Regions from separate parts of the Bacillus sp. C28GYM-DRY-1 genome, predicted to be linked through region 2. Evidence: riboswitches for the same ligand, from Rfam matches in the RefSeq annotation. Region 2 holds a riboswitch; each other region holds the start of a gene.
The links. A riboswitch is a leader RNA that binds a small molecule or an ion and turns the genes downstream of it on or off. The one in region 2 is predicted to bind S-adenosylmethionine.
Positions count from the first base shown of each region.

Region 1: another riboswitch for S-adenosylmethionine. It lies ahead of metK (methionine adenosyltransferase); the one in region 2 lies ahead of mtnW (2,3-diketo-5-methylthiopentyl-1-phosphate enolase).
Region 3: another riboswitch for S-adenosylmethionine. It lies ahead of metN (methionine ABC transporter ATP-binding protein MetN); the one in region 2 lies ahead of mtnW (2,3-diketo-5-methylthiopentyl-1-phosphate enolase).
Region 4: another riboswitch for S-adenosylmethionine. It lies ahead of Q3W56_RS14710 (5-methyltetrahydropteroyltriglutamate--homocysteine S-methyltransferase); the one in region 2 lies ahead of mtnW (2,3-diketo-5-methylthiopentyl-1-phosphate enolase).

Region 1 covers NZ_JAUMKF010000009.1:121,018-129,026, forward strand. The annotation lists gene Q3W56_RS10825 (gamma carbonic anhydrase) at 1-504, shown strand, start outside; gene alaP (alanine permease AlaP) at 769-2,160, opposite strand; gene asnB (asparagine synthase (glutamine-hydrolyzing)) at 2,297-4,195, opposite strand; gene metK (methionine adenosyltransferase) at 4,344-5,546, opposite strand; SAM riboswitch class I at 5,714-5,851, opposite strand; gene pckA (phosphoenolpyruvate carboxykinase (ATP)) at 6,051-7,634, shown strand; gene Q3W56_RS10850 (DUF2584 domain-containing protein) at 7,673-7,915, opposite strand; gene Q3W56_RS10855 (alpha/beta hydrolase family protein) at 7,967-8,009, opposite strand, start outside.
Region 2 covers NZ_JAUMKF010000016.1:26,261-34,269, reverse strand. The annotation lists gene kinD (sporulation kinase KinD) at 1-490, shown strand, start outside; partial or broken gene Q3W56_RS14980 (hypothetical protein) at 519-940, opposite strand; gene spo0E (aspartyl-phosphate phosphatase Spo0E) at 1,024-1,281, opposite strand; gene Q3W56_RS14970 (YkvA family protein) at 1,485-1,805, shown strand; one part of gene Q3W56_RS14965 (IS3 family transposase) at 1,915-2,750, opposite strand; one part of gene Q3W56_RS14965 (IS3 family transposase) at 2,750-3,050, opposite strand; gene mtnD (acireductone dioxygenase) at 3,154-3,690, opposite strand; gene Q3W56_RS14955 (methylthioribulose 1-phosphate dehydratase) at 3,705-4,334, opposite strand; gene mtnX (2-hydroxy-3-keto-5-methylthiopentenyl-1-phosphate phosphatase) at 4,292-4,999, opposite strand; gene mtnW (2,3-diketo-5-methylthiopentyl-1-phosphate enolase) at 4,996-6,213, opposite strand; SAM riboswitch class I at 6,297-6,397, opposite strand; gene mtnE (methionine-glutamine aminotransferase) at 6,439-7,632, opposite strand; gene Q3W56_RS14935 (carbon-nitrogen family hydrolase) at 7,727-8,009, shown strand, end outside.
Region 3 covers NZ_JAUMKF010000005.1:49,718-57,726, forward strand. The annotation lists gene fadE (acyl-CoA dehydrogenase FadE) at 1-1,777, shown strand, start outside; gene Q3W56_RS06845 (arsenate reductase family protein) at 1,887-2,243, shown strand; gene gcvH (glycine cleavage system protein GcvH) at 2,310-2,693, shown strand; gene Q3W56_RS06855 (YusG family protein) at 2,749-2,985, shown strand; gene Q3W56_RS06860 (toprim domain-containing protein) at 3,064-3,426, shown strand; gene Q3W56_RS06865 (thioredoxin family protein) at 3,428-3,748, shown strand; gene Q3W56_RS06870 (SCP2 sterol-binding domain-containing protein) at 3,856-4,200, shown strand; SAM riboswitch class I at 4,315-4,421, shown strand; gene metN (methionine ABC transporter ATP-binding protein MetN) at 4,527-5,552, shown strand; gene metP (methionine ABC transporter permease MetP) at 5,545-6,213, shown strand; gene metQ (methionine ABC transporter substrate-binding lipoprotein MetQ) at 6,227-7,051, shown strand; gene Q3W56_RS06890 (carboxymuconolactone decarboxylase family protein) at 7,136-7,513, shown strand; gene Q3W56_RS06895 (YuzK family famiily protein) at 7,706-7,843, shown strand.
Region 4 covers NZ_JAUMKF010000015.1:56,432-64,440, reverse strand. The annotation lists gene Q3W56_RS14720 (CoA transferase subunit A) at 13-729, shown strand; gene Q3W56_RS14715 (3-oxoacid CoA-transferase subunit B) at 726-1,382, shown strand; gene Q3W56_RS14710 (5-methyltetrahydropteroyltriglutamate--homocysteine S-methyltransferase) at 1,435-2,571, opposite strand; SAM riboswitch class I at 2,650-2,756, opposite strand; gene Q3W56_RS14705 (5-methyltetrahydropteroyltriglutamate--homocysteine S-methyltransferase) at 2,825-3,958, opposite strand; SAM riboswitch class I at 4,041-4,147, opposite strand; gene Q3W56_RS14700 (LURP-one-related/scramblase family protein) at 4,214-4,702, opposite strand; partial or broken gene Q3W56_RS14695 (hypothetical protein) at 4,875-5,153, opposite strand; gene pepT (peptidase T) at 5,660-6,892, opposite strand; gene yxjL (two-component system response regulator YxJL) at 6,942-7,598, opposite strand; gene Q3W56_RS14680 (sensor histidine kinase) at 7,585-8,009, opposite strand, start outside.

The sequences.
Region 1 (8,009 bases), on a different contig from region 2:
TATAAGGAACACATGCCAGATATCCACCCAACAGCCTTTGTAGCTGATAATGCAACAATTACCGGTGATGTCGTTATCGGAGAACAGTCCAGCATTTGGTTTTCTGCTGTCATAAGGGGAGATGTCGCGCCGACTAGAATCGGAAACAGAGTCAATATACAAGATTTAAGCTGCCTCCATCAAAGCCCGAACCGGACGCTTCTCATTGAAGATGACGCCACGATAGGCCATCAGGTTACACTTCATAGCGCTGTTATCCGCAAGAACGCCTTAATCGGCATGGGCTCAATCATCTTAGACGGAGCCGAGATTGGCGAAGGTGCCTTTATTGGTGCCGGCAGTCTTGTCCCGCCGGGAAAGATCATTCCGCCTGGCCATCTCGCTTTTGGCCGTCCTGCAAAAGTCATCCGCCCATTGACCGAAGAAGACCGACAAGATATGCATAGAATACGGTCGGAATATGTAACAAAGGGCCAATACTATAAATCACTTCAAAAAGCATAAGACCTGCTTCGTCTTACTTTACCATTTTTCAAATTATGTTTGAAAGCAATAACCATTGCTGACCCGGACGTAATGACAGTTCGGGTTTTGTTTTCTCCATAAAACGTTCACATCCGGCATCAAACGTATGACTTTTATCTTATCATAAAACATGTTCCGCAATTGTAAGCTGCCTCTGCAAAAATTATATTCCTATTCTTTCCTGTTCTCTATTTTCTATGAGCACACACAAAAAGAGCCCGCTGGGAGCTCTTTCTCTTTTGGTCAGCTGATATTTCGTTCGCTGGCATCAGCCGCGTTTTTCTTATGAAAACCCTTTCCATAATAAACAGCAAGCAAGATAAGAAACCAAATCGGTCCGACAATCACGGCTACTCTTGTATCAGGACTGTAAGCCATAAGAATCACGACAAATGCTAAAAATGCCAATGATACATAAGACGTAAACGGAAAGAAAGGCATTTTGTACTTTAAGTGTTTCTTTTCTTCTGGCCGCAAGCTTTTCCGGTATCTAATTTGAGAAAGCAAAATGATTGCCCACGTCCAAATCGCTCCGAATGTCGCAATGCTTGTGACCCAAGTAAACACCTTTGCAGGAACAACATAGTTTAACAGCACTCCGACTAATAAAGCGCCCGCTGAAGCCAGAACAGCTTTACCCGGAATACCGCCTTTCGTCAGCTGCCCGTATGCTTGCGGCGCCTCACCCTGCTCCGCTAAATTAAACAGCATCCGCCCTGTGCTGAAAATGCCGCTGTTGCATGAAGACAGCGCGGCTGTTAAGACGACAAAGTTAATGATGCCTGCTGCCGATGGAATGCCCACCTTTTCAAATGTGAGGACAAACGGGCTTCCTTGTGAGCCTATTTCCTGCCATGGGTAAATAGACATAATGACAAATAAAGCGCCTACATAAAAAATCAAAATACGCCAAAATACCGTATCAATTGCCTTGGCTAACGATTTTTGCGGATTTTTCACTTCGCCAGCTGTCACCCCGATCATTTCAATCCCTAAATAGGCGAACATCACCATTTGCAGTGACAATAAAACCCCTTTTATTCCATGTGGAAGAAATCCTCCGTTGTTCCACAAGTTGCTGATTCCAGTTGCGATGCCTCCATTGCCGACCCCTGCGATGATCATCAATAAACCGACAGCAATCATAGATAAAATCGCGACAATTTTAATCAAAGCGAACCAAAATTCAAGCTCTCCGTAAGCTTTGACAGCCAGGAAATTAACACCCGTCATAATGACCAGCGCCGATAGTGCCCAAACCCAGTTTGGCACGTCCGGAAACCAGTACCCCATATAAATTCCGACAGCAGTGATTTCAGCCATACAGGTTACAACCCATAAAAACCAGTAGTTCCACCCTGTTAAATAGCCTGCAAGCGGTCCCAAATAATCACGGGCATAGCGGCTGAAAGAGCCAGCGACTGGTTTTTGAATGGCCATTTCTCCAAGCGCTCTCATAATAAAAAACATGACCATCCCACTTATGGCATACGCTCCCAAAATACCCGGACCCGCTAATTGAATAGCTGATGCGGAGCCGAGAAACAATCCCACCCCTATGGCAGCTCCTAAAGACATTAAAGAAATATGCCTTTCTTCGAGTCCGCGGTGCAGCTCTTGTTTTTGTTTTTGCATGCTTTCTTCTCCCCTAGAAAAAAATATCAATAAATCATTTTTCTGAATTTTCCGTGTGGATTGGGTAAATCAATGATGATGAAGAAATAAAAGGATAATAACAAGGCTTTCGATTAATCGAAAGCCTTGTTGCTTGTTACACAAAGATGACTTCTTTAGGCTGATGGCTCAGCTCTTCAGGCATGTACCGTTTTTCGATATTGATGCTGTGCCAGATCATAAAGATCAGTACAGTCCAGATTTTCCGGCTGTTATCAGCCTTGTCCGCACAATGGTCTTCAAGGAGTTGAAGAACATAATCCTTGTGGATATAAGCATCCGTTTGGCTTTCCTGAATAATGTTCCGCACCCATTCGTTCATTTCGTTTTTCAGCCAATGACGGATCGGTACAGGGAAACCAAGCTTTTTGCGGTTTAATACGTGCTCAGGCACAATTCCTTCAGCGGCTTTGCGAAGAAGATACTTCGTTGTGCCATTCTTCGTTTTCAGCTCATCAGGAATTTTAGAAGCGACGTCAAATACGACTTTATCCAAGAACGGCACACGCAATTCCAAAGAATTCGCCATCGTCATTTTATCCGCTTTTAACAAAATATCGCCGCGCATCCAAGTGTGGATATCGACATACTGCATTTTGTTGATATCGCTGTATGAGCTGCTTTCTGTAAAGTAAGTCTTTGTCACATCACGATATGAAAGATTCGGATCATAATGCTTCAGCAGCTGTTTTTTGACAGATTCTTCGAAAATTTTCGCGTTACCGATATAACGATCTTGAAGCGGAGTACAGCCGCGCTCAAGCAGGCTCTTTCCTCTCATGCCTTCAGGCATAACAGCTGCAACGTGCAGCAGCATCTTTTTCAGGCCTGACGGAATGCGTTCAAACGGTTTAAGCGAAAGCGGCTCACGGTAAATGTTATATCCGCCGAAGAGCTCATCCGCACCTTCCCCTGATAAAGCAACCGTTACATGTTTTTTCGCTTCTTTTGCAACAAAATACAAAGGAATCGCTGCCGGATCTGCAAGCGGATCATCAAAATGCCATACGATCTTCGGAAGCTCGTTCATGTATTCCTCAGGCGAAATGACTTTGCTGATATTTTCAATGCCAAGTGCCGCTGCAGTTTCTTTCGCTACATCGACTTCACTAAAGCCCTGCTGTTCAAATCCGACAGAGAATGTTTTTAAGCTTGGATGAAATTCTTTTGCAACGGATACAATAAAGGAAGAATCAATTCCGCCAGACAGGAATGAACCGACAGGAACGTCACTTCTCATATGAACGTTTACAGAATCGTAGATCGCGTCTCTCACTTCTTTTACAAGCTTGTCTTCTTCAGTTTGAACTGGCTTAAAGTTTGCTTTGAAATACGTTTTAAATGTAATATCACCGTCCGGGCGGATTGTGAACTGTGAACCCGGTTCCACTTTTTTCACATCGGCATCAAGCGTGCTTGGTTCAGGAACGAATTGGAAAGACATGTATTGCTGCAATGCCTCTTTATCTATTTCAATATCATTTTGAGCGACCATTAAACTTTTTCTCTCTGAGGCAAAATAAACCTGATCATTGATCGTTGTGTAGTACAACGGTTTAATGCCGAATGGATCTCTTGCTCCATAAAGCACATGATCGTTTTTATTCCAAATCAGAAAGGCAAACATACCGCGGAGTTTGGACGCCGCTTCTTCTTTATAGTGACGGTATGTCGCAAGAAGAACCTCTGTGTCCGAATCCGTGTTGAATGTGTACCCCTTTGCTTCAAGTTCTTCTCTCAGTTCAATATAGTTATAGATTTCTCCGTTAAAGATAATCCAATATGTTTCATCTTCATATGATAAAGGCTGTCCGCCATTTTCTACATCAATAATGCTGAGCCGTCTGAATCCGAATCCAACGTGCTCATCATGGAAATATCCATCACTGTCAGGACCGCGGTGAACGATCATTTGGTTCATTTGTTTGATTAGTTCTTCTTGATCAGCGGTTTGAGCTAACGGATGCTTGTTAAAAACCCCGACAAATCCACACATAGTATTGCCTCCATAATTAAAATTGTCATCATTGAACCCCTATTTATAGACGCTGGGAATAGTATTTGGTTTCACGGTTATGTAAAAAAATAAACATGAATACAACATAAAAAAGGGAAAGCCGCTTAACCAGTAAGCGGCTATAAAATTATTCTCCTAACGCTTCTTTACGCAGCTGCTCCGCCTTGTCTGTACGTTCCCACGGAAGATCAACATCGTGGCGTCCAAAGTGGCCGTACGCAGCAGTTTGTTTGTAGATCGGACGGCGTAAATCAAGCATTTTGATAATGCCGGCAGGTCGTAAATCAAAGTTATTGCGGACAACTTCAATCAGTTTTTCCTCAGAAGCTTTTCCGGAACCGAATGTGTTGATTGAGATTGATACAGGTTGTGCAACACCAATCGCGTAAGCAAGCTGTACTTCGCAGGAATCAGCAAGCTCAGCCGCAACGATGTTTTTCGCAACGTATCTCGCTGCATAAGCTGCAGAACGGTCTACCTTCGTTGCATCCTTACCAGAGAACGCGCCTCCGCCGTGGCGTGCATAGCCGCCGTACGTATCAACAATGATTTTGCGTCCTGTAAGTCCCGCATCCCCTTGAGGGCCTCCGATAACGAAACGTCCCGTAGGGTTGATGAAATATTTTGTTTCTTCATCAATCAGCTCTTCAGGAACAACCGGATTGATCACATGTTCTTTAATGTTGCGCTGGATTTGCTCAAGCGTAATTTCAGGGTGATGCTGAGTTGAAATAACAATCGCATCAATGCGGATAGGTTTGTTATTTTCATCATACTCAACCGTTACCTGTGTTTTGCCGTCAGGACGAAGGTACGGAAGAATATCTTCTTTACGGACTTCACTCAGGCGGCGGGCCAATTTATGAGCAAGTGAAATTGGAAGAGGCATAAGCTCTTTCGTTTCGTTGCACGCGTAACCGAACATTAAACCTTGGTCACCCGCACCAATCGCTTCAATTTCTTCGTCGCTCATTGTGCCTTCACGGGCTTCAAGCGCCTGGTCTACACCCATCGCGATATCGGCAGACTGCTCGTCAATTGATGTTAAAACTGCACAAGTTTCCGCATCAAATCCGTATTTCGCACGTGTGTATCCGATTTCTTTAATGGTTTGACGAACCGTTTTCGGAATGTCAACATACGTAGATGTTGTGATCTCTCCGCTGACAAGAACCAATCCAGTTGTCACAGACGTTTCACAAGCAACACGCGCGTTAGGGTCTTTCTTTAGTATTTCATCTAAAATGCTGTCAGAAATCTGGTCACAGATTTTATCCGGATGCCCCTCCGTAACAGATTCTGATGTAAATAAACGACGATTTTCACTCATGATTTGCTTCCTCCTGCACAAGGCCTCCCGAAAGACCTTGTATATATGATACGGAACTCGCTCCCTCTTATACAATGTAACGTTATATTAGAGAATGTTAATTGGCATATTTATGAAATAAAAAAACCTTTTCCATCGAGGAAAGGGTTTGGTCTTTGTGCCTTTCACTCTTATCGCTCAAGGAATCATACAACCTTGCAACAGGTTAGCACCTTGGTTGTCTCACACAGTTCACATAATAAATAACAGAGAAACCGGTTGCTGGGCTTCATAGGGCCTGTCCCTCCGCCAGCTCGGGATAAGAGTATCCGCTCAATGAAATATCTTATCGTAAAAGGGTTTGCAATGTCAATATGATTCAGAAGAAATAGGCGCCTGTATTGAGGGAAAACATTGGAAAACGCACACACAAAAAACGTTAAATAGTATAGACTATTTGAAAATATATGTTATACTAATTCACAATTAGTAAAACACAAAAAACGGTAAAGGAAGGTTTCATATATGAACTCAGTTGATTTAACCGCTGATTTACAAGCCTTATTAACAAGCCCAAATGTGCGTCATAATTTATCAGCAGCACAGCTTACAGAAAAAGTACTCTCCCGGAACGAAGGGATGTTAACTTCTACGGGTGCTGTTCGGGCGACAACAGGCGCTTATACAGGACGCTCTCCTAAAGACAAATTTATCGTGGAGGAAGAAAGCACGAAGAATAAGATCGATTGGGGAACGGTGAATCAGCCGATTTCAGAAGAAGCGTTCGAGCGGCTGTACACGAAAGTCGTCAGCTATCTGAAACAGCGAGATGAGTTGTTTGTTTTTGAAGGATTTGCCGGCGCAGATGAAAAATACAGACTGCCGATCACCGTCGTAAATGAGTTCGCATGGCACAATTTATTTGCCAGACAGCTGTTTATCCGCCCGGAAGGCAATGATAAGAAAACAGTTGAACAGCCTTTTACCATTCTTTCTGCTCCGAAGTTCAAAGCGGATCCAAAAACAGACGGCACCCATTCCGAAACCTTTATTATTGTTTCTTTCGAAAAACGGACGATTTTAATTGGCGGAACAGAGTATGCCGGAGAAATGAAGAAGTCCATCTTCTCCATTATGAATTTCCTGCTCCCTGAAAGAGATATTTTATCTATGCATTGCTCTGCCAATGTCGGTGAAAAAGGCGATGTTGCCCTTTTCTTCGGATTGTCTGGAACAGGCAAGACCACTCTTTCAGCCGATGCTGACCGCAAACTGATCGGCGATGATGAACACGGATGGTCTGACACAGGCGTCTTTAATATTGAAGGCGGATGCTACGCCAAGTGCATTCATTTAAGCGAAGAAAAGGAGCCTCAGATCTTTAACGCGATCCGCTTTGGGGCTGTTCTCGAAAATGTTGTTGTTGATGAAGATACACGAGAAGCCAATTATGATGATTCCTTCTATACCGAAAATACGCGTGCGGCTTACCCGATTCATATGATTGACAACATCATGACACCAAGCATGGCAGGCCACCCGTCAACAATTGTATTTTTGACGGCTGATGCATTCGGAGTCCTGCCCCCGATCAGCAAACTGACGAAGGAGCAGGCGATGTATCATTTCTTGAGCGGTTATACGAGCAAGCTAGCCGGAACCGAACGCGGTGTGACATCTCCTGAGACGACGTTTTCCACATGCTTCGGCTCACCGTTCCTGCCGCTTCCTGCTCACGTCTATGCTGAAATGCTCGGCAAAAAAATCGATGAACACGGTGCAGACGTTTTCTTAGTTAATACCGGCTGGACCGGCGGCGGCTACGGTACAGGCGAACGCATGAAGCTTTCTTACACTAGAGCAATGGTCAAAGCAGCGATTGAACGCAAATTAGAGGATACAGATACGATGACTGACGATATTTTTGGCCTGCATATACCGGTCCATGTTCCTGGCGTTCCTGATCAAATCCTTCAGCCTGAAAACACGTGGAGCAACAAGAAAGAATACAGAGAAAAGGCTGTCTATCTCGCAAATGAATTCAAAGAAAATTTTAAAAAGTTCGCGCATACAGATGCCATTGCACTGGCAGGCGGCCCTCTCGTTTAAAAAGCAAAAGCCAAGAGCAATTACGCTCTTGGCTTGTTTTAATTGACAGAATGCAAAGAAGTCAGCTTGTACGTAATAATGGTCCGGCCGCCTTCCCATTGAAGTTTCTGCACTTCAGCTGTGCCTGACTTTTCGCCGAACTTTGTTTTGCGCACATCCATCGGAATCTCCATCGGATACACACGGTATCCGTCTTTCTCTAACGTGAATATATTTTCATCTATGCGAACTTCTTTTCCTTTTGTCACAATCAGTGTATTAAATTCAACAGGCATTCCCAACGTGAAATCCCCTTTCGTTCTCTTTTTGCTTTATCATAACATATTTCACCGTCAGCGGTTTTTCATCCATTGCGTGAGCTGCCGCACGATACGC
Region 2 (8,009 bases):
GAGTGAGTTTCTCGTTCTCGGCAAGCCGACAGCTGAAAAATGGGAGCTGAATTCGCTTCAGGATATTATCGGTGAAATTATGCCGATCATCTATTCCGAGGGTAACCTATATAATGTAGAGGTCGAATTACAGTATTTAACTGAGGAGCCTTTACTCGTAAAATGTACCAAAGATCATATTAAACAAGTGATTTTAAATGTAGCAAAAAATGGCCTTGAGTCAATGCCTGAAGGAGGCAAACTGACGATCTCCCTGGGGACTTTGGATAAAAAAGCCATTATTAAAGTTGTGGATAACGGTGAAGGGATTTCTCAGGAAATGCTGGATCATATCTTCCTTCCCTTTGTTACTTCTAAAGAAAAAGGAACCGGTCTCGGGCTTGTCGTATGTAAACGGATCGTTCTGATGTACGGTGGCTCTATTCATATCGAAAGTGAAGTGCGAAGAGGCACAGAGGTGACGATCACCCTCCCCGTATCCGCTTCATAGCCCCCCTGACCGTGTCAGGAGGGTTTTTTTATCTTCGTGACCGGGCCGACTTGCTTGCTGTTCTGCCAGAAGAGAGTATTTTGCTGAAGCGGAACAGCAATTTCAGAAGCAAAAAAACATAAAGAATAGTAAAAAACCCTTTAAACCTTCCGTGGCATCTAAAAACTCCATATTCCCTCTCCCCGTCACTTTTTGCTGAATTTCAATCGCAAAAACGATAACAATGATCACTGTAACGGTATAGATAAAGGACAAGGCTGTCATGCTCCATTTAGAAAGCCTTGAAAACACAGCGTATGTGACGCCGAAAAAGATGATGCCAAAAATGCCGATCACCCAAAAATGCATTTCTTTGTCGGTTAAATGAATGCCAAACATTTCGCATAATGAAATAAAAGCGTCATGAAATTGATTGACCATTTCAGTAATGAGAATCGTCAGTTCTTTCATCAGTTCCCTCTTTCAAAAATTTTTCCAGAAAAAAAGAGCGCTTCTGAAAAGCTCTCTCTTTATATATGCATTTGATAGTGCCACTATTTATTTGCATCATATGCCGGCATAACATCTCTGCGGGGCCACAAGCCTAATTTTTTTACAAGGCCTTGAATCCCTTGAGAATGTTCGTTTTCATGCATGAGCTGGTGATATTCATTTATTAAACAATCCAGCTCCTGACTGTGTCTGATCGTGTCATGCCCTGTAAATCCCTGCTTTCTAGCGGCATCTATCATTAACTTTCTTTTTTCATCAATAGACACCAACAATCTTTCTTGTTCAGAAGAACCGCCCATTCACTTCACCCCTCGCCGCTAAGAAATAGGAAACAAGTTTGGTTGGGTTATTGTGCATTATTACAGATTATACTTTATTTGTAAACATATTTTCATTAAATAAGTTATTTTTTCAGGTATAATAGATATATTGATAGGATTAGAAGAACAATACCCGGGTGAAGAATATTTTAAACACGCTGCCAGGCAAGGAGGTATGCCCGATGAAAAAAAAGAAAGCAATAATGCTTGGAGCGGCAGGCGGAAAAGCGATGTTAAAAAGGAAAAACCGAAAAAAATGTATCCAGTACACCACTATTTTTTTTCAAATGCTTCGCGATTGGAGAAACGGCGACTATCCCCGTTCTCAGGTCAAAACCCTATTTTTTCTAACTGCTGCCATCTTATATATCGCCATGCCGCTCGATATCATTCCAGATGTTATACTCGGTCTTGGAATCATAGACGATGCAGCTGTTTTAGGTTTGATTTGGATGCTGATTAAAAAAGAAATGTCACAGTATGAAAAGTGGCGTTTGCAATAAATAAAAACCCCCGCATCCTGGTCTTACCCCTGTCAAGTAGACAGCCACAAAAAGCCTAAGCAACCAGTGTGTTACGGTATTCTACCGGAGCACACTGGTTTAATTTTTTCTAGAATCGTTCGTGATTATAGAATTGAATGTAATCTTCAATGCTCTTGTGAAGCTCTTCTTCGGTTTGACACGTCGAAAAATATGCATTCTCTGTTTTGAGATGCGAGAAAAACGATTCGATACAGGCATTATCTAGGCAGTTTCCCTTACGCGAATGGCTGCCTTTCAAACCAACGGTTTCGAGTCGCTTTTGATATGCTTTTGCTGTGTATTGGAAGCCTTGGTCAGAATGGAGGATAGCTCCCTGGACGTCCCGTTGGGCTGTCATACTTTCTACTGTCTTCATGACCAATTCAAGATTATTTCGTTTTGACAGCTTCCATGCGACAATCTCATTGTTGTAAAGATCTTGTACGGCAGAAAGGTAATAGAATCGCTGTCCACAAGCAATATAGGTAATATCGGTTACATATAGATGGTTAGGTCGATTGGTTTGAAATTCTCGGTTAAGCCGGTTTGGCAGGACAACCGGTGCCTGTCTTCCAAAATAACGTCGCTTTTTTCGAATGATCGATTGAATGTTCATCTCTTTCATCAATCTGTAAACACGCTTATGGTTGATCCAAAATCCTTCTCTCTTTAAAGCGATGGTAATCCGAGGATAGCCATAGAAAGGGCGTGAGCGGTGAATCGCCATGATGTGTTCTTTTATGATCTGCTCTCTCTGTTGTCTTGCCATTCGAATCCGTTGAGTCTTACACCATTTATAGTACCCCGACCGTGACACTTTGGCGATACACACCAGCCACGTAATCGGATAACGATCCTTCAATTCGTGCACAGCTTCAAATCGTGCTGTCTTCAAAATCCGTCCTCTCCATGCAGATTTGGATAACGCTTTTTTAGGTATTCGACCTGTGCCTTTAAATAATCTCGTTCTTCCTCAACACTTTTAAATGTTGTCTTAGGGCGTCCAATAAAAGGATTGTCTGACTTTGTCTCTTTGCCCCTTTGATCATCTAAAGACTTGCCTTCTCGATAGGTTTTCACCCAATTTTTGAGCTGGGTTGAACTCCGAAGCCCTAATTCTTCAGATAACGTGTTATAACTTTTGTTTCCTTCTTCATACATGTTGACAGCTTTCATCTTGAATTCTTTGGTATAGTGCTGAAAGTGTTGCCCTTTTCTCGCCATAAAAAATCCCCTCCAAGTATAGTGTAACAGCCACTTTTGAAAAGTGGGCTTTTTACACTGTCTACTTAGAGGGGATAATATCACTTCGAACGGGGCTTTTTATTTATTGATTCACGCTGTCTTTTTCATAAATTGGAACCCATCCTTCAGTTGTGACGAAGATTCTTACTGCGACAACTTTGCGATCCTCCTGAAGTGTAAAGTAATGGCGTATATTTTCAGGCACGGAGATTAAATCTCCAGGGTTTAATCGGACATCAAAAAACGTGCCATCCTTGCCCTGAATGACAAAAATGCCGTGTCCGCTTACGATAAAACGGACCTCATCGTCTGTATGGTGATGCTCTCTTTTAAAGTTCTCAAGCAGTTCATCAAGTTTCGGATTGCTGTCTGACAAAGAAATAACATCCTGTGCTTTGTATCCGCGGCGGGCTGAGATATCTTTAATTTCAGTTTCAAAGGTATTAAGGATTTGCTGTTTTTCTTCTTCTGTCAGATCATATTTCTCTGAAAGCTGTTTCGGTAGCTTCGCGATATCCCATTGCTCATAAATAACTTCTTGACTGTCCAGAAAGCTTGCAACTTCCTCTAGATTTTCAATCGTTGTATTTGCCTCATCATGAATACAAATTGTTGCCATTTCAGTTCCTCCTTTTATGTAACCAGCTGGTGCTGGAGTGTTTTCAATTTCAAATGGTAGCTAAACAAAAATTCATATGCTTCAAGTACTCTTTTTGCTTCAAATGCTGTTCTTCCCCAAACGGTAATACCGTGATTTCGGATCAGAACAGCTCCTGAATCTTCTGAAATCTCTTGCGCAAACAGTGCCGCTAGCGTCGGAATATGAGCCGGATTTTCAATGATCGGTATGGTCACTTCTGCATTCTCTTCCCACAGGCCAAGCGCTTTTATGATTTCCTGCCCTTTGAATGTAATTTTCTTTTGATCTCCGTATAGCTCTGAGATCACATTATTGTTTACCGTATGGACATGCAGGCAGCATCCGGCATTGGATTTGTTGTATAAATGTGTGTGCAAAAGCGTTTCCGCTGACGGTTTCAGAGAATGCCCGCTTTCGGCAGGCTCTCCGTTTAGATCCACCAGCAGAAAATCTTCACCCGTTTCTTTTCGTTTATCTTTACCGCTTGCGGTTACGAGAAATGTTAAAGGCTCATCAGAAACCTTAATAGACAGATTGCCGCTAGTCGCCGGAAACCAATCTCTTTCTGCCAATTCCCGCTTTACTTCAGCAAGTTCTCTCCAGCGTTCTTGTTTTGCAGCCATTCCTGTACCTCCGTTACATTCTCAATATCTGTTCTGATCTCATAAAAATCTTCGTACGGGAGATGATTCAGGTTCTGCTCCCGGCATTCGTTTAATAAATAATCCCTTGCAAAACAAAGGTCAGACAGCTTTGCGGCCTCCACATCTGTAACCGAATCACCGATCATAATGATATATTGGTTCGGTTCGGCGAGTTCATGTATCACTGACGGCTTGCAGCACCCGCATTGATTCCTGCAAGTTCCTTGGCAAGAATAAGGCCAGTCAATATGAATATAGTCACTGTCAAATGATGCATGGTTGCAATAAATATGGTCTTTCTCCACAATGCCTTCAAGCAATGGATATACAAAAAAGTCCATCCCTCCGCTTACGATATAAAACGGAAGCTCGTGCTCCTTGACAAACGCTACAAATTCCCGAAATCCTTCTCTGATTTTTGCATCTTCCAATACATAACTTGTAATCTCTTCTTTTAAACGGCTTGGCAGAAGGCCGAACATCCGCCCGACACCTTCCTTAATCGACAGCGTTTTGGATAATACGCCGTCTTTCAATGCCGTCCACTCCGGCGGAGCAAATGTTTTCATGATGCTTATAATGTTGTCGTTCATCGTGATGGTTCCGTCAAAATCACAAATAATTAAAGGCTTTCGAGTCGTCATACAGCTTCAACCTTTCCCCATTTCTCAAGCGCAAGCTTCAGATCTTTGCATTGTTCGGCTTTTTCATCAATCGGCTGGGCTTCTAAAACCGCATCAATAATGGCTCTGAACGCTTTGCCCCCGCCCTGGGCGCCGTTCGGGTGTCCATGTACGCCTCCCCCGGCGTTAATAATATGATCTATACCGAAATCCCGCATTAAAAGTGGAACCATACCGGGGTGAATGCCTGCTGACGGAACGGCAAATGTTTGGTTAAAGGCATCCTCTCTCACACATTCTTCGTGAATTGCCAGCGCAGCTTCTTTTGGAAGCGCAACTGAACCGTATGGAGATGGGAAGAGACTAAAGTCAGCACCGCAATACCGGTTCAATTTTCCGAGCAAAAGAGCGTGAGAAAATCCGTAGAACGGAGAAGACGTAAACGCCCCGCTGACAGCTGGATGTGCCATAATCGGGATTGCGATTTCAGGATCTTCCGCTAGGCTTTGCATGACGTCTAAGCCGTAAGCGAAGACATTAAACAAAAGCGCATCCGCTCCCAATTCGGCGGCGCGTCTCGCTTTATCTTTTAGATCAGCCGTACGTCCAGTTAAATTCACAGCATACAGCGTTTTATGCCCGTTTTGCTCATACGTTTCTTTCAATATTTGCTTTCCTTCTGTAATTCTTGTTTCAAAAGGTGCCAGACCTGTCTCAAAGAAAATTTCATCGTCCTTAATCAAATCAACTCCGCCAAGCGCCTGCTGTCTGAGCTGTTCTTTAATATCACTCAGGTCCCTTCCGATAACCCCTTTAAATATGCTCATTAATAGCGGTCTCTCAAACTCTCCCAGCAGCTTCCGGATGCCATATACGCCAAACTTCGGTCCCGGCAGTGTGCGCTTAAACGCGTCAGAGAAGTGAAGATCGAGTAATTTGATTTTTCCGTCCAGCGACAGCTTCCCAAACACTGTTGTCAGCATAGCCGGAATATCCTGAGAGAAATTGATGTCAGGATAGGCAATTGTGATCACCGCTTGTTTTCCTGTCGCAGGAGTCCCCTCTCTTTCCTCTACCTTTATCACCCGTCCCTTGTGCTTTTGCATTTGCTCCTGTTTTACAAGGGGCAGATCAGTCCAGGAGCCTACTGTTAATCCTGTTGCGATTTGTTCCGCTTTTTTCTCTGTATCCGCTCCCGGTTCGGTCAGGAGATATGTTGCTAATAACTCACCCATGCCAGAGCTCCTTTCATTTCATCCATATAAAAAAACCTCTTCAAACAGCAATCGCGTCTAAAGAGGTTTCGTTTCTCGTCCGAATCTTATCTCTCAGCCGCCAGCTGCAAGAATTAGCACCGTGCTTTATAAGTCGGTTGCCGGGCTTCATCGGGCTCGTCCCTCTGCCTACTCTTGATAAGAAAATATAGATTTTATAAATTATTTTGAATTATCCCATCGTTATCAGATCTTGTCAATGCTTTTTTGGGTAAACAGGTTCAGTTTCCCAATTCGATAAGCGGCTTCTTTGAGTCTTTCTTCGCTTGTCAGCAGTCCGACTCTGACGTAGCCCTCGCCATATTCACCGAAGCCGTTTCCAGCCGCAACCGCCACATTCGCTTTTTCCAGCAAAAGGTCTGAGAACTGTTCGGAAGTATAGCCTTCAGGCACAGGCAGCCATGCAAAAAATGAACCTGCCGGAGCTGTCACATCCCAGCCAATTTCCCGGCATGCCGCAATCCAAGCGTTTCGCCTGCTCTCATACCGGGCATTTTGCTCCGCCACACACGTCTGATCAGCTAGCAGTGCCGACGCTGCAGCCTCCTGAGTCGCTCTGAAAAGACTGACAAACATATGGTCTTGATAAAGATTGATTGCTTCAATGACCGAAGCGTTACCGACAGCAAAGCCGACCCGCCATCCTGCCATGTTATACGTTTTTGACAGCGTATAAATTTCAATTCCGATATCTTTCGCACCTTTAGTCTGCAAAAAGCTTAACGGCTTGCAGCCGTCAAATCCTACAGCGCCGTAAGCAAAATCGTGAACAACACAGATCCCGTGTTCCTTTGCAAAATTCACGGTTTCTTCAAAAAACTCGGCAGTAGCAACAGCTCCGGTCGGATTATTCGGATAATTTAAATACATCAATTTCGCCTGATCTCTCACTTCAGCAGAGATGCTGCTGTAATCAGGAAGAAACGCCCTGTCCTTTACGAGCGGCATCATTTCCATCTTCGCTTTCGCGAGTGTGACACCTGACCAGTAATCAGGATAGCCCGGATCCGGAACTAAAATCGTATCACCTGGATTCAACAGGCATTGCGGGAGCTCGACCAGACCGGATTTTCCGCCGAATAATACAGCGACTTCAGTCTCCGGGTCAAGATCAATGCCGTATTCTCGTTTATAAAATGCTGCTGCGGCTGATTTCAGTCTGTATGAGCCGCGAAAAGACGAATATTTATGATTTTCAGGATCAACAACGGCTCGTTTCATTTCCTCGACGATATGTTCCGGAGTCGGCTGATCAGGGTTTCCCTGTCCGAGATTGATAACGTCATGTCCTTCTGAGAGCTTTCGGTTCACTTTTTGCACCAAAGAAGCGAAGAATTGCTTTGGCAATTCCTGCAATACATGAGACTGTTCAAATTTCATCTATTCTCACCTTCTAAAAAAATCTTGAAATGATAGTCCATCATCATATATGGTTAAATGAAAAAAGTAAAGAAAAATTTGGGGTGTTTAAAAGATGAAATGGACGATATCTTGTCTTCAATTTGATATTTCATACGGTAAACCTTCGGAAAATATAAAAAAGGCTGAATTTTTGATTGAGAAAGAAAGCAAACATGCAGATGTTCTTGTTCTTCCTGAATTATGGACGACTGGATATGACTTGGCCAACCTTGATAAGCTCGCTGATGAAGACGGGAATTCTGCTCAGAGGTGGCTGCAAAAAACCGCAAAAAAACATGGGGTTCATATTGTCGCAGGATCTATTGCTGTCAGAAAGGATTCTGATGTTTATAATA
Region 3 (8,009 bases), on a different contig from region 2:
AAAAACGGCTGAAGTACAAAAGGGCGGCGGTTTCTTAATCGAGGATGTCACATGCGATCAAATGTATACACCGGAGGATTTCACTGACGAGCATAAAATGATCGCGAAAACAACAGAGGACTACATTGAGCAGGATGTTCTTCCTCATATAGATGCTATCGAAAACCATCAATTCGAGCATTCCGTCAGGCTGTTGAAGAAAGCAGGCGACCTTGGGCTGCTTGGCGCTGATGTGCCTGAGGAATACGGAGGGCTAGGCCTTGATAAAATCAGCTCGGCACTCATCACTGAGAAATTTTCGCTTGCGGGAAGCTTTTCACTTTCTTATGGGGCGCATGTCGGCATTGGCTCCTTACCGATCGTTTTTTTCGGATCAGAAGAACAAAAGAAAACATATTTGCCGGGACTCGCTTCAGGCGAAAAGATCGCTGCCTATGCACTGACTGAGCCTGGCTCTGGCTCTGATGCGCTTGGGGCAAAAACAACAGCCGTGCTAAATGAAGCAGGAACGCATTACGTGTTAACCGGGGAAAAACAGTGGATTACCAACTCTGCCTTTGCTGATGTATTTGTCGTTTACGCGAAAGTGGATGGCGACAAGTTCTCGGCTTTTATTGTAGAAAAAGATTTCCCTGGTGTATCCACGGGTCCGGAAGAAAAGAAAATGGGAATCAAAGGATCATCGACAAGAACGCTCATTTTAGACCAGGCTGAAGTGCCAAAAGAAAACCTGCTTGGAGAAATCGGCAAAGGGCATCATATCGCCTTTAATATTTTAAACATCGGCCGCTACAAGCTGGCGGTTGGAACAATCGGTGCATCTAAACGGGTAATCGAGCTGTCTGCGGCATACGCAAATCAGCGTCGCCAATTTAAAACCCCGATTGCTAGCTTTTCGCTGACCCAGGAAAAAATTGCGACAATGGCATCAAGGCTGTACGCGATGGAAAGCTCTGTGTACAGAACTGTTGGGCTGTTTGAAGACAATATGAGCCAGTTTACTGCCGAAGATCTTAAGGACGGCCGGCAAATTGCCAAGTCAATTGCCGAATATGCCATCGAATGCTCTCTCAATAAGGTCTTTGGCTCTGAAACGCTTGATTATATCGTAGATGAGGGCGTGCAGATTCATGGAGGCTACGGTTTTATGCAGGAGTACGAAGTAGAAAGAGCCTACAGGGATTCAAGGATCAATCGAATATTTGAAGGCACAAACGAAATCAACCGGTTAATCGTGCCAAGCACCTTTCTGAAAAAAGCGCTCAAAGGCGAACTGCCTCTATTTGAAAAAGCACAGTCGCTGCAGGAAGAACTCATGATGCTTATGCCAGAAGAGCCTGGCAGCGGCGTATTAGAGCAGGAGAAATATATCGTCAAGCAAGCCAAAAAAATCGCGCTGTTCGCTGCCGGTCTCGCTGCGCAAAAATACGGAAAAGCCATCGATCGCGAACAAGAAATCCTCGTCAACGTCGCGGATATCGTCAGCAATGTGTACGCAATGGAATCAGCCGTGCTCAGAACGGAAAAGGCCATTGCCGCGCAAGGCGCAGAAAAAGCGGCGCAAAAGGTGCTGTATACTGAAATTTTCGTTCAAGAAGCCTTTAACGAAATTGAAGCGCACGCGAAGGAATCCCTCATCGCAATGGAAGAAGGAGATTCGCTTCGCATGATGCTTTCCGCTCTGCGCAAGCTCACGCGTGTCACACCTAAAAACGTCATTCAGAAAAAACGCGAAGCGGCAGCGGGCGTTTTTGAGGCTGAAAAATATATTGTCTGATTGCCTGAGAGCTCCGCATGCGCGGAGCTTTTTTTAAAAAGCACTGTTTTAGGTTTTTAAAACAAACTGTGTTAAAATAACCTCGATTATTTTATTGAGGGGGAAGAAGATGTCGTTAACTTTTTACTGGTACCCTAAATGCGGAACGTGCCGCAAAGCAAAGAAATGGCTTGAAGAGCATGGGAAAGAAATAAACGAAATACATATTGCAGAGCAGCCTCCAACTAAAGAAGAACTCAAAGCGCTTTATGAAAAAAGCGGGCTGGATCTCAAGAAATTTTTCAACACGAGCGGCATGAAATACCGCGAGCTGAATCTCAAGGAAAAGCTGTATCACATGTCGGAGGACGAGCAGCTTGAACTGCTGGCTTCAGACGGTATGCTGATTAAACGCCCGCTTACAACAGACGGCGAAAAAGTGACAGTCGGATTTAAAGAAGACCAATTTGAAGAAAACTGGGCTTAATGTAATTTTTTTTTGAAAAGTATGTTATCTTCTTATTGTAGTGCTGTAAAAAATGGAGGGATTCAATTGAGCATACCTAAAGATTTGCGTTACTCAGGAGAACACGAGTGGGTAAAAGTTGAAGGAGAAAAAGCCAGAATCGGAATTACGCATTTTGCCCAGTCTGAGCTAGGCGACATCGTGTTTGTCGAACTTCCTGAAGTTGGCGCTGAAATCAAAGCGGACGAGCCATTCGGCAGCGTTGAATCCGTTAAAACGGTATCTGAGCTTTATGCACCGATTAACGGAACTGTTGTGGAAGTAAACGAAGATCTTGATGACAGTCCGGAATTCGTCAATGAATCTCCGTACGAAAAAGCATGGATGATCGTCGTGGAGCCGTCTGACGCTTCTGAAATTGAAAAACTGATGACACCAGAGCAGTACGAAGAGATGACACAAGAAGACTAAAACAGGATAGCTGCAAAGGCAATTGGACACGCTAACGTTATGGGAGGTGTCCAATATGGCTTTCAGCAAACAAAAGCTCGATGTCACCAATGATGTGACAGGCCGCTTTCAAAATGGCCGGCTCTCGTTATATCATGAAAATGAGATGATCGGCCAAATGATAAGCATGAATGAATATGAGCTTAAGTCCGGTTATTCCTTTGAAAATGAGAAATTTTATAAGACAGCTGATGTGGTCTCAGGAAACGACGAAAAATACGTGGATTGTGACTACGAAAACGGCTGGTGTTAATGTTGGCGGTGAATTTCACTGCCTTCTTTTACAATCTGAACGTTTCAAATTATGACGCGGCAGGTGAAGAAGATGAAGATGGATGAGCTGGAAAAGGTTATGATTGTCGAAGGGAAAACAGATAAAGAGAAAATTGAAAGCGTCCTGAATGAACCAGTGCGCATTATCTGCACCAACGGAACAATCAGCCAGCTGAAGCTTGAGGAATTGGCTGACGAGCTTTACGATAAAGACGTCTATATATTAGTTGATGCTGATGAATCAGGCGAGAAATTAAGAAAACAGCTGAAAAGAGAATTTAACGAAGCCTGCCATCTATATATCGACAGAGCCTATAAGGAAGTAGCGTCTGCGCCCAGGCACCATGTCGCCTCTGTATTGCTGCGCGCGAATTTAAATGTCCATACTATTTTTCTTGAAAGAAAATCCCGAGGTGTATAGCATGAAAGAACTCCAAGAACATGAGCTTGAGCACATTGCTGATGATGTGTATCTCCTTTATTTATATACTCCGTTTTGCGGCACCTGCCAGCTTGCAAGCAAAATGCTGACAGTGGTGAAAGAAATGCTGCCTGATGTCGCCTTCTATAAAAACAATGTCAATTACTCTCCGACATTCGCAAAAGCGTATCAAATTGAAAGCGTTCCTTGTTTTCTGCTGTTTAAAGGCGGAAAAGTGGTTGAAAGAGGATATGCTTTTCATTCTGTTTCTTATTTATATGAGCTGATTAAACAAAAATCATCTTCCGCATCCCATTTATGACATATTTCTCTGTCCAATCCAATGAAATTGTCGTTCGTTTTATAAAGGGGTTCGTGCGCCAAAAAGAGAAATGTGTATGTATGACCAACAAATAGGAGGTTGTACATATGGAGAAAGCGGAAGTTTTAGAAGATGAGTATCAGCATCTGTTTTTAAAACCCCTTTTGAACGCTTCAACATTGCTTATTACCTTCCAAGGAGAAACAGAAGCCTTAACCGTCTCAATAAACGAACAGGGAGAAATGAAAAAAATTTCTTCGCCCCAAACGTCCAACCTGACCTTTTACGGAAACCAAGCAGAAATCATTCATTTATTGCACGGAGACATTTCCCTTCAATACCTGATTCAGAGCGGAAGCCTGAAAGTGAAGGGGTCATTCAGAGCCCTGTTAAAACTAGAAGCCATTCTCTGGCTGACAAACGGATTTTTCCAGAGAATTTTAAAGAATTAAAAAATAAGAAATTATTATAATAGTAAAAGTTGACATCATTTATTTTATTGACATGTAATCATGCGCCATGCTATTCTACATTAAGAATTTCCGGACGAAAAAGACTATATATTTCTCTTATCAAGAGAGGTGGAGGGAAGTGCCCTATGAAGCCCGGCAACCATCAACGCTGTTGAAATGGTGCCAATTCACACGAAGCGGTCTGCTTTGAAAGATGAGAGGAAGGCATTTTATATAAGCCTTTCTGCTCAAGTGTGCAGAAAGGCTTTTCTTTTGCAGAAAAACCCGGAAGATTTCTTAGAATAGTGTTAAGGCAGGTGATTGCTTTGATCAATCTTCAAGATGTTTCAAAAGTTTATAAGTCGAAACACGGAGATGTCAATGCTGTCCAAAATGTCTCGCTTTCTATTAAAAAAGGTGAGATTTTTGGAATTATAGGATATAGCGGAGCTGGTAAAAGTTCCTTAATCCGTCTGCTGAACGGACTTGAGAAACCAACCTCAGGCACCGTGGAAGTGGCGGGAACGAAGATTAATGAAGTAAACGGACGCGATTTAAGAAAAGCGCGCCATGACATCAGTATGATTTTCCAGCACTTCAATTTGCTCTGGTCGCGAACTGTCAGAGATAACATCATGTTTCCTTTAGAAATTGCCGGGGTGAAAAAAAGCGAGCGGATCAAGCGTGCCAATGAACTGATTAAACTGGTAGGTTTAGAAGGAAAAGAGAGATCTTACCCGTCTCAGCTGAGCGGCGGGCAAAAGCAACGTGTCGGAATCGCCAGAGCGCTTGCCAACAATCCGAAGGTTCTCCTTTGTGATGAAGCGACATCAGCTTTAGATCCGCAAACAACAGACTCAATCTTGGATCTTTTGTCCGATATTAATGAAAGACTCGGTTTGACGATTGTGCTGATCACACACGAAATGCACGTCATCCGCAAAATCTGCAACAGAGTCGCTGTCATGGAAAACGGAAAGGTTGTGGAAGAAGGCGAAGTTCTTGATGTCTTCAAAAATCCGAAGGAAGACATGACAAAACGATTTGTTCAGCAGGTGACAGAGCCGGAAGAAACGAAAGAAACGCTTCAGCACCTTCTAGATGAAACAGCATCAGGAAAAACGGTACAGCTCACATTTGTCGGTGATTCGGCTGAACAGCCTCTGATTACAGAGATGATCAGAAACTTCAATGTTAGCGTCAATATTCTGCAAGGGAAAATCTCGCAGACGAAGGATGGCGCTTACGGTTCCCTGTTCATCCATATTGATGGAGACGAGGAAGAAGTGCAAAACGTGATCCGGTTCATTAATGACAAACAGGTAAAAGCAGAGGTGATCACGAATGTTTGAAAAATACTTCCCGAACGTTGATTTAACTGAGTTATGGAACGCGACATATGAAACACTTTATATGACGCTGATTTCTTTACTGTTTGCTTTTGTCATCGGGGTGATCCTCGGCTTGCTGCTCTTCCTGACAAGCAAAGGGAGCCTTTGGCAAAATAAAGCGGTCAACTCTGTGATTGCGGCCGTTGTCAACGTATTCAGATCGATTCCATTCCTTATTTTAATTATTTTGCTGTTAGGGTTTACGAAGTTCTTAGTCGGTACGATCTTAGGGCCAAACGCCGCATTGCCGGCGCTGGTGATCGGCTCGGCACCGTTTTACGCGCGTCTTGCAGAAATCGCATTGCGCGAGGTGGATAAAGGTGTGATTGAAGCCGCTAAATCAATGGGCGCTAAGACGTCTACGATTATTTTTAAAGTCCTGCTTCCGGAGTCTATGCCGGCTCTTATTTCTGGTATCACGGTTACGGCCATTGCTTTGATTGGCTCAACGGCAATTGCCGGAGCCATCGGTTCAGGCGGCCTTGGAAACCTTGCGTACGTAGAAGGATATCAGTCTAATAATGCTGATGTTACCTTCGTTGCCACTGTGTTTATTTTAATCATCGTCTTTATTATTCAAATCATTGGTGATGTAATCACAAATATGATAGACAAACGATAAGGGAGGATTTACATTGAAAAAGCTATTTTTTGGTGCATTACTGCTTGTATTTGCAGGGGTTATGGCTGCCTGCGGTTCAAATAACGGCGCTGAATCCGGCAAGAAAGAAATTGTGGTTGCAGCGACAAAAACACCGCACGCGGAAATTTTAAAAGAAGCTGAACCATTGTTAAAAGAAAAAGGCTACACGCTGAAAGTGAAAGTGCTTAGTGATTACAAGATGTACAACAAAGCTTTAGCTGATAAAGAAGTGGATGCGAACTTCTTCCAGCACATTCCTTACCTTGAGCAAGAAATGAAAGAAAACACTGATTACAAACTTGTGAATGCCGGAGCTGTTCACTTAGAGCCATTCGGTATTTACTCTAAAAAATACAAATCACTGAAGGACCTTCCAAACGGTGCGACAATTATCCTGACAAACAACGTCGCTGAACAAGGCCGTATGCTTGCACTGCTTGAAAACGCAGGATTAATCACACTTGATTCTAAAGTGGAAACAGTTGACGCAACATTGAAAGACATTAAGAAAAACCCGAAAAACCTTGAATTCAAGAAAGTAGCGCCTGAATTAACGGCAAAAGCATATGATAACAAAGAAGGAGACGCGGTCTTCATTAATGTAAACTATGCGATCCAAAATAAATTAAATCCTAAAAAAGACGCGATTGAAGTAGAATCCACGAAAAACAACCCATACGCTAACATCATTGCGGTAAGAAAAGGCGAAGAAGATTCTGCAAAAATCAAAGCGCTGATGGAAGTTCTTCATTCTAAAGAGATCAAAGACTTCATCGAGAAAAAATATGACGGAGCTGTGCTTCCTGTATCTGAATAAGACTGAAACCCCGGATGAGAAATCCGGGGTTTTTTTCGGGTATTTTCCTAAAAGCTGTTCATAATAAAAAGGAATGTTAAACAGATGGAGGGATTTTCTTTGAATCAAGACAGAGGAAGCATGCAGGACGCGCTAAAACAATATAAATTAGGTTTAGGCACATTTGAACAAAAAATGCCGCTGATGGGAAGAAAGTTTAACGAGTTTACTGAACAATGCTTTGCCGGCAATTCTCTGACTGAAAGAGAAAAACAGCTGATCGCCCTCGGAATCGCCATCAATGCCCAGGATGAATATTGCATGATCTATCACACAAAAGGCTGTCTTGATGAGGGAGCGACAGAAGAAAACATTCTCGAAGCCGTTAGTGTGGCAGCGGCATTTGGAGGCGGCGCGGCTCTTAGCCAAGGCGTGACAGTCGTCCAGCAGTGCATAGAGGAATTCGGAAGCACCACGCATTAAGAGAAGGAATATTCCGAAAAACCATACTCATTTGATCTAAAAGGATGCTTTCGTCTCATGTGCCGTTATTTCAAGCCATATCCTTTTTGCGGCATCACCTGCAGCGCTGATACAATAGAAGCAAATATATGAAAGGATTGATTCATTATTTGTAGCAGCCAGGATAGACTGGACCTCGATTATACGTCAGAAATGGAAAAAGCGATGCAGCTGTCTCATGGAATTGGATACGAGGAATACGGACGCCGGCTGGAAACAAGAATGAAAGTAGAGCGGCAGAGAGAGCTTGATTATGAAAAGAGCAAGCGGATTTCTGCGGGAGCTTATTGAGAAAATCAATCTTTTAAAAAAGGGTGGGAATCCACTCTTTTTCTTTTTCAATCGCTTTAATAAAGTGCTGATCTTTGTTAAACTTGATGAATGTGCGAGGCACGATAAAAAGTTGTATTTACTTTTCATTTGTTATAAAATTAGAATGAGAATAAAATGAGAATAA
Region 4 (8,009 bases), on a different contig from region 2:
AGGGGCATCAATATGGGAAAAGTACTGTCATCAAGTAAAGAAGCTGCGAAACTGATTCATGATGGAGATACGCTGATCGCAGGAGGATTCGGGCTGTGCGGCATTCCTGAACAGCTCATTTTGGCGATAAGAGATCAGGGAGTAAAGGATTTAACCGTTGTCAGCAACAATTGCGGGATCGATGACTGGGGGCTCGGCTTGCTTTTGGCTAATAGGCAAATCAAGAAAATGATCGCATCCTATGTCGGTGAAAATAAAATTTTTGAGCGGCAGTTTTTAAGCGGAGAGCTTGAGGTCGAGCTTGTACCCCAAGGAACACTCGCTGAGAGAATTCGTGCAGGCGGCGCGGGCATACCGGGATTTTACACGGCGACAGGCGTTGGCACTTCAATAGCCGAGGGAAAAGAACATAAAACGTTCGGCGGCCGGACATATGTGCTGGAGCAAGGCATCATCGGCGACGTGGCGATTGTCAAAGCGTGGAAAGCGGACACTATGGGAAATTTGGTTTTTCGGAAGACGGCGAGAAATTTCAATCCCGTTGCCGCTATGGCAGGCAAGATTACGATTGCCGAGGCGGAAGAAATCGTGGAAGCGGGAGAGCTCGACCCAGATTATATCCATACGCCGGGAATTTACGTACAGCATGTGGTGCTTGGCGCGAGCCATGAAAAATTGATTGAAAAGCGAACAGTCCGACAAGCGGCGGGAAAGGGTGAGGCGAAATGAAGGAAGCGAGAAAACGAATGGTCAAACGGGCTGTACAAGAAATCAAGGATGGAATGAATGTCAATCTTGGGATTGGAATGCCCACGCTTGTCGCAAATGAGATACCCGACAGCGTTCACGTCATGCTTCAGTCAGAAAACGGCTTGCTCGGGATCGGCCCGTATCCTGTGGAAGGAATGGAAGACGCGGATTTGATCAATGCAGGAAAGGAAACAATTACTGAAGTGACGGGCGCTTCCTATTTTGACAGCGCTGAGTCATTCGCGATGATAAGAGGCGGGCATATCGATTTGGCTATTCTTGGCGGCATGGAGGTTTCTGAGCAGGGGGATTTGGCCAATTGGATGATCCCGGGGAAAATGGTCAAAGGGATGGGAGGCGCCATGGATCTCGTCAACGGGGCGAAACGGATCGTTGTCATCATGGAGCATGTCAATAAGCATGGCGAGCCAAAAGTGAAAAAGACATGCTCTCTTCCGCTGACGGGGCAGAGAGTCGTTCACAGGCTGATTACGGATTTGGCTGTGTTTGATTTTGATCACGGCCGCATGACACTGACTGAACTTCAGGAAGGTGTCACAATGGATGAGGTTTATGAAAAAACAGAAGCCGATTTTGCTGTCAGCCAGGCGGTGCTTGAATCAAACGCTTGATATGAAAAAACACACTTACTCCGCCAGGGAATCAAGTGTGTTTTTCCTTTGCTTATTTCCAAACATCGTTAGCGATCTCAACCACATGGCGGAGCTTCGCCCATTGCTGTTCTTCAGTCAGCTTGTTGCCTTCCTCAGTTGAAGCGAATCCGCATTGAGGGCTGAGACAAAGCTGGTCTAAGCTCACATAACGGGACGCTTCTTCGATACGGCGTTTCACGTCGTCCGGATGTTCAAGCTTACCGAATTTAGATGTCACTAAGCCAAGGACAAGCTGAAGATCAGAGCGCTTTACATAACGGAGCGGTTCAAATCCGCCTGAGCGTGAATCATCATACTCTAAGAAAAGGCCGTCCAGGTTCAAGCCGTCAAAAATGGTTTCGGCTGCTGCGTCATAGCCGCCTTCTGCTGTCCAAGTGGACTGGAAGTTGCCGCGGCAAATATGCATGGTTACCGTCAGGTCATCAGGACGGTCTGCAATCGCGTCGTTAATCGATTTCGCAAACAGCTGGCGAAGCTCGTCAGGCGTTGTTCCGAACGCCTCGATCTGTTTTAAGCCTTTTTCAGATAAGAAAACAGCCCATGCCGTATCATCAAGCTGGAGGTAGCGGCAGCCTCTGTCATAAAACGCTTGAATCGCTTTTTTATATGCTTTGGATACATCGTGCTGGAAAAGGTGATAGTCGTTTTTGTATGCATCCTTTTCCAGCTTTCCGCGGAAAAACAGCATATTTGGGCTTGGGATCGTCATCTTTGGCGTCGCGTCACCGGCAATGCTATGGAGAAATGAGTAATCTTCAAGCATTGGATGAGTTGAAAAGTCGATATCACCGGTGACTTTAATGCCTCGTGCTTTTGTCTGTACATTATGGAATTGAATGCCCTGCTCAGGAATAAACGGCTCAACCCCATCCAGATTTTCCAGAAAATCAAAATGCCACCATGCTCTGCGGAATTCCCCGTCTGTCACGACGTTCAGGCCGGTTTCCTTCTGTTTTTCCACAATGCGGATGATTTCATCGTTTTCGATTTGGCGAAGCTGCTCAGCTGTAATCTCGCCGGCCGCTTTTTGCAGCCGCGCTTTTTTAACGGGCTCAGATCTCAGCAGGCTTCCAACTTGATCCGCGCGAAACGGCGGCTTTTTTCTTTGTCGTGCTTTTTGTTCTGTGTGTGTTGTTTGTTGTGGCATGTTGTCCATTCCTTCTTTCTATTTCGAATATAAAAAAGCTCATCCTTTGGATAAGGAAGAGCTTGTGTGACAATCTCAACCTTATCTTCAAGAGCAATCAATGCTCTAAAGGATTTAGCACCATTCTGTTAAACAGCGGTTGCCGGGTATCGCAGGGCCAGTCCCTCCACCTCTCTTAATAAGGAAAACCATTTTATGAAATTTTCTGATAGTATCTATTATTCACACATTTTCTGTTTCTGTCAATGATAGATTATCTCCACACATCGTTGGCGATGTCGATGACGTGGCGCAGCTTCGCCCATTGCTGCTCTTCTGTCAACAGATTGCCTTCTTCCGTAGAGGCGAAACCGCACTGCGGGCTGAGGCACAGCTGGTCAAGGCTGACAAAGCGCGCCGCTTCATTGATGCGGCGCTTCACATCCTCAGGATTTTCCAGATCGCCGTATTTGGATGTAATTAAGCCGAGCACAATGCGCAGATCCTTGCGTTTTACGAAACGGAGCGGATCAAAATGTCCTGAGCGGTCATCATCGTATTCTAAGAACAGCCCATCCAGATTCAAGCCGTCCAAAATTGTTTCCGCTACAGCGTCATAGCCTCCTGATGCCGCCCAAGTCGACTTGAAGTTGCCGCGGCAAATGTGCATTGTGATTGCTAAATCATCAGGGCGGTCTGCCACTGCATCGTTAATCGTTTTGGCGAATAAGGCAGGCAATGTTTCTGGATCACCGCCAAGTGCCCGGACGACCTCTCTGCCTTTTTCCTCAAAGAAGAGAGACCATGACGTATCATCAAGCTGAAGATAGCGGCATCCAGCATCATAGAAGGCTTTAATTGCTTTTTTGTACGTTTGGGCCAGATCATGAAAATATTCCTCTTGGTCGTCATAAATCTCTTTATCCGCCTTTTCACCGAAAAACAGCATATTCGGGCTCGGAATCGTCAATTTTGGTGTCGCGTCGCCGACGATCTCATGTAAAAATTGATAATCGGCAAGCGCTGGGTGGCTCGTAAAATCGAGTTTACCCGTCACTTTGATGCTCCGTGCTTTTGTTTTCGCATGATGGAATTGAATCCCTTCAGCCGGGATGAACGCTTCCACACCGTCAAGGCCTTCCAGGAAATCGTAATGCCACCAAGATCGGCGGAATTCCCCATCTGTTACCACATCGAGACCGATTTCTTTTTGTTTTTCTACAATGAGGGTGATTTCTTGATTTTCGATATCACGAAGCTGATCTGCAGTGATCTCGCCGGCCGCTTTTTTTTGCCGGGCTTCTTTTATTGGAGCAGATCTCAGTAAACTGCCGACATGATCGGCACGGAAAGGAGCTTTGCGTTGTTTTTCTGTTATTTGTCCTGCAACATTTGTTTGTTGAGCCAAGTCATTCGCCTCTTTTCTGCAATGGGGTGAGCATAAAAAAGCTCTCCCTTTGTGTAAGGAAGAGCTTGAATATCAAATCTCCGCCTCATCTGCAAGAACACAATGTTCTAAAGGATTTAGCACCATTCTGTTTGAAACAGCGGTTGCCGGGTATCATAGGGCCAGTCCCTCCACCTCTCTTGATAAGGTATATCTTCATATTCGAATTTCAATTATCTTAATATTATTACTTTTTGATCAATTGTCAACACTTTTTTAGAAAATGCTCTCATCTTCGTCGTTATATAATACCATATCAAGCACGATAGCAATGGCTGTACAGATCAGCACATCTTCCTCTTTTGCAATCTGTAAATGATAGGAATCACCCCAGCTGAGCCACTTTTTGCTCACTGACATACGGACATTCTCCCCGTCCGTCAGTTGAAATTCATCCTTCCACAAGTCGCCGTCAATTTCCCAGTTGAGCTGGGAAATTTCAAATTTCGGTTTGAAAAACGTTAGTTTCTTCGCCACCTCACAAGCTGTTTCCCCGCCAATGGAAATCTTGTATCGCGGCAGAACAGACATTGTTTTTTGTTCTATGGAAACGAGTGTTTTACCGGATGAATCTGTCATTTGTAGCGAGTCCCCTAACGAAAAGAATCGGCCCTCGACCTTGAAAGCCTCTTGTTCATCTCGGTCATAAATGTGAAATTCATCTTTAAAAGAGAACATTTTCTGTTTCATAAATAATTCGATCATTGCTGAAGTCTCCTTTTAGATTTGTTTTGTAAGAAGTTACGGACTGGCGGCAAGAAAGTTTCAAGTTCCAAATCTAGTAATCAGAAACCCGCTGGTTGTTTTCCTGAGTGATAAATGTTTCTAAATTGAAAAAGGCTGCATCATTCAGCAGCCTTTTCGTTAAATTATAGGATTAGGAAAGATGCATCCGGCGTTTTTGGCGGATCGCGTCAAGGTCGATTAGGTTGTTGTGATGAGGTGCAGCTGCTGGCAGAGGGCTTGTCTTTTGCGGTTTACGGCGATTGTCCTTGCTGAAAGAAAAAAGAAGATAGCCACATAATGCGATGATAATAAATAGGATCATTTTACATACCTCCCAAAAAAAGTTTTGGTATTATCTATTGTACGGATAAAAAGCCAAAAAGTATTCAAAAAATTCTAAATCAATAAAAAATAAATAACTGCCCCTCAAAAACAGTCTAACCTGTTGACCTGAAAATAGTCTTACAACAGGGTGTTAGTTCTGGTTGATGATTGGTTCTATAGTTACTATCGACGATAAAATAAAATCTTTTATATTACTTTTAACCTAAAAATTAATAATTCAAATTACCTGTTTTAGGTTGTTGTTTTCTTTCTTGTTTGGTTTATACCCTATTTTGCGGAATTAAACACAAAAAACCCAAATTTCGGAGCATTTGGGCGGTACGAGGGTATGCAGATTGTGGTTTTGTGGACTTGGAAGATTGATTAGAAGAAGCGTTTGAACATTTTTCTGATTTTTTGAAATGGGCTCGATTTCTTTTGTATGTTAAGCGGCCTGCTCCTTATCCATTTTTTCAATAGACTTTTTGCAGCTATAGCATGTTTTGTCATTTTTTCCTCCTCAACTGTTGATACTTGTTTTACGGAGGAAGTATTCAAAATGTTTCATATTTACACAAAAAAACCAGTCCTTTTTAGGACTGGCTCTTGGTATTATGCCTGTTCTTCAAACAGTTTTACAATCTCGACGATGACATTTACGGCTTTCACCATGTTATCGGCTGAGATGTATTCAAATTTGCCGTGAAAGTTTTCCCCGCCGGTAAAGATGTTTGGCGTAGGGAGTCCCATGTAGGACAGCTGGGATCCGTCCGTGCCCCCGCGGATTGGAGAAATCTTCGGTTCGATGCCGAGGTTTTCCATCGCTTGCTTGGCAATGTGGACAATTTCGATCACAGGTTCAATTTTCTCTCTCATATTGTAGTATTGATCGTTCATATCAAGCTGAATCCGATCTTGCCCGTATTCGTTTTGAAGTTCTTCAACGACACGCTTCATTGTTTCTTTTCTGCTTTGGAAGTTGCCTTTGTCAAAGTCTCTGATAATGTAGTGGAGTTTTGTTTCCTCTACATCTCCTTGAATCGACAGCAAGTGGTAGAAGCCTTCGTACCCTTCTGTATATTCAGGCGCTTCGTCTGCCGGCAGCAGGCTGTTCAGCTTCATTGCGATTTTCGCAGAGTTGATCATTTTCCCTTTTGCCGTTCCGGGATGTACGTTGTTGCCTTTGATTGTGATTTTTGCGGCAGCTGCATTGAAGCTTTCGTATTCTAGTTCGCCGAGCGGGCCGCCGTCAACTGTGTAGGCAAAGGACGCATTGAATCGTTTCACATCAAATTTGTGCGGCCCTCTTCCGATTTCTTCATCAGGCGTAAAAGCGACTTTGATGGTACCATGTTTGATTTCAGGGTGTTTGATAAGGTAATCCATGGCTGTCATGATTTCGGCGATACCGGCCTTATTGTCTGCGCCGAGAAGGGTTGTGCCGTCTGTGGTAATGAGAGTATGGCCCTTATAGCCGGGCAGTTCAGGGAATTGATCAGGCGACAGGATCACCTGCAGCTGTTCATTAAGCACAATGTCTTTTCCATCGTAGTTTTCAATGATTTGCGGATTCACGTTTTTGCCGGTAAAGTCTGTGGCAGTATCGACGTGAGCGAGAAAGCCGATAGTCGGCACGTCTTTTTCAGTATTGGAGGGAAGAGTCGCCATGACATAGCCGTTTTCATCAATGGCTACATCCTGCATGCCAATGGAGTTCAATTCATCAACGAGCATGTTTCCTAGTGTCAATTGGCCGGGTGTGGAAGGGCAGGTGTCGACGGATTCGTCGGACTGCGTGTCGACTTTTACATATGTAGTAAACCGTTCAATAATCTCTTCTTTCATTTCCAATCATCTCCTTTCTCTTATTTTATCATGACAGGATGCGAGTTTTCTATTGCACAATACCGTTTCGAATCGCAAAAACGACTGCCTGTGTCCGATCTTGGGCATTGCATTTTTGCAGGATGCGGTGCACGTGAGTTTTCACAGTGCTTTCGCTGACGAAAAGCTTTTCACCAATGTCTTCATTTCTCAACCCATAGGCCATTTGCTGAAGAACCTCGAGCTCTCTTTTTGTAAACGGATCTGCCAGTTCTTCGGCTTGAGTTTGTTGCTTCGTGCGAAATGTGTCACTGATAATTTTAGCAGCTGTCGCTGTGCGGAAAATCGCTTCTCCTCTGGCCGCGGCGCGAATGGCGTCAATCAATTCTTCTGGAAGCGTATCTTTCAGCAGATAGCCGACTGCGCCCGCTCGAATGCCTTCAAATACATATTCTTCGGTATCAAAGGTAGTTAGAATGACGATCTTTGTATCCGGAAGGGCGGACATAATGTCTTTGGCCGCTTCGATACCTGAGCAATGTGGCATTTGGACATCCATCAGGATGACGTTGGGTTTTGTTTGCTTTGCCAGTGCAATAATGCCGTGCCCGTCGCCTGTCTCACCAGATACGGCCATATCCGGTTGTGCGTTGATGACATAGCGGAAGCCTTCACGCACAAGCGGCTGATCATCGGCAAGTGCGACGCGTATTTTATCTTTGTTCATCTTTTTGCTCCTTATTCGTTGTCGTAAGCGGCAATGCCAGTTCAATTTGCAAGCCGCTCGGCTGTACGGCGCTGAAAGAAAGGGAACCACCTGCTTTTTCAGCGCGCTTTTTCATTCCTGTCATTCCAAATCCGCAAGTAAGATTGCCGGTGAAATGTCCGTCATCGGTGATTGTGACATAGAGGTGGGTTTCGTCGTTAGAAATGACGGCAGCCGCATGGGAAGCGTGAGCGTGACGGATGATATTGGTCAGCGCTTCTTGCAAGATGCGGTAGATCGTTTCGCTTACGTTTTGAGGCCAAGACTCTTCTGATAGGGAGGAAGTGTCAAAAGAAACGTGCAATCCGCTTCGTTCCTCCACTTGATGGATAAGCCCCCGCAAAGCGGTAAGGCTAACCATCGATTCACTTC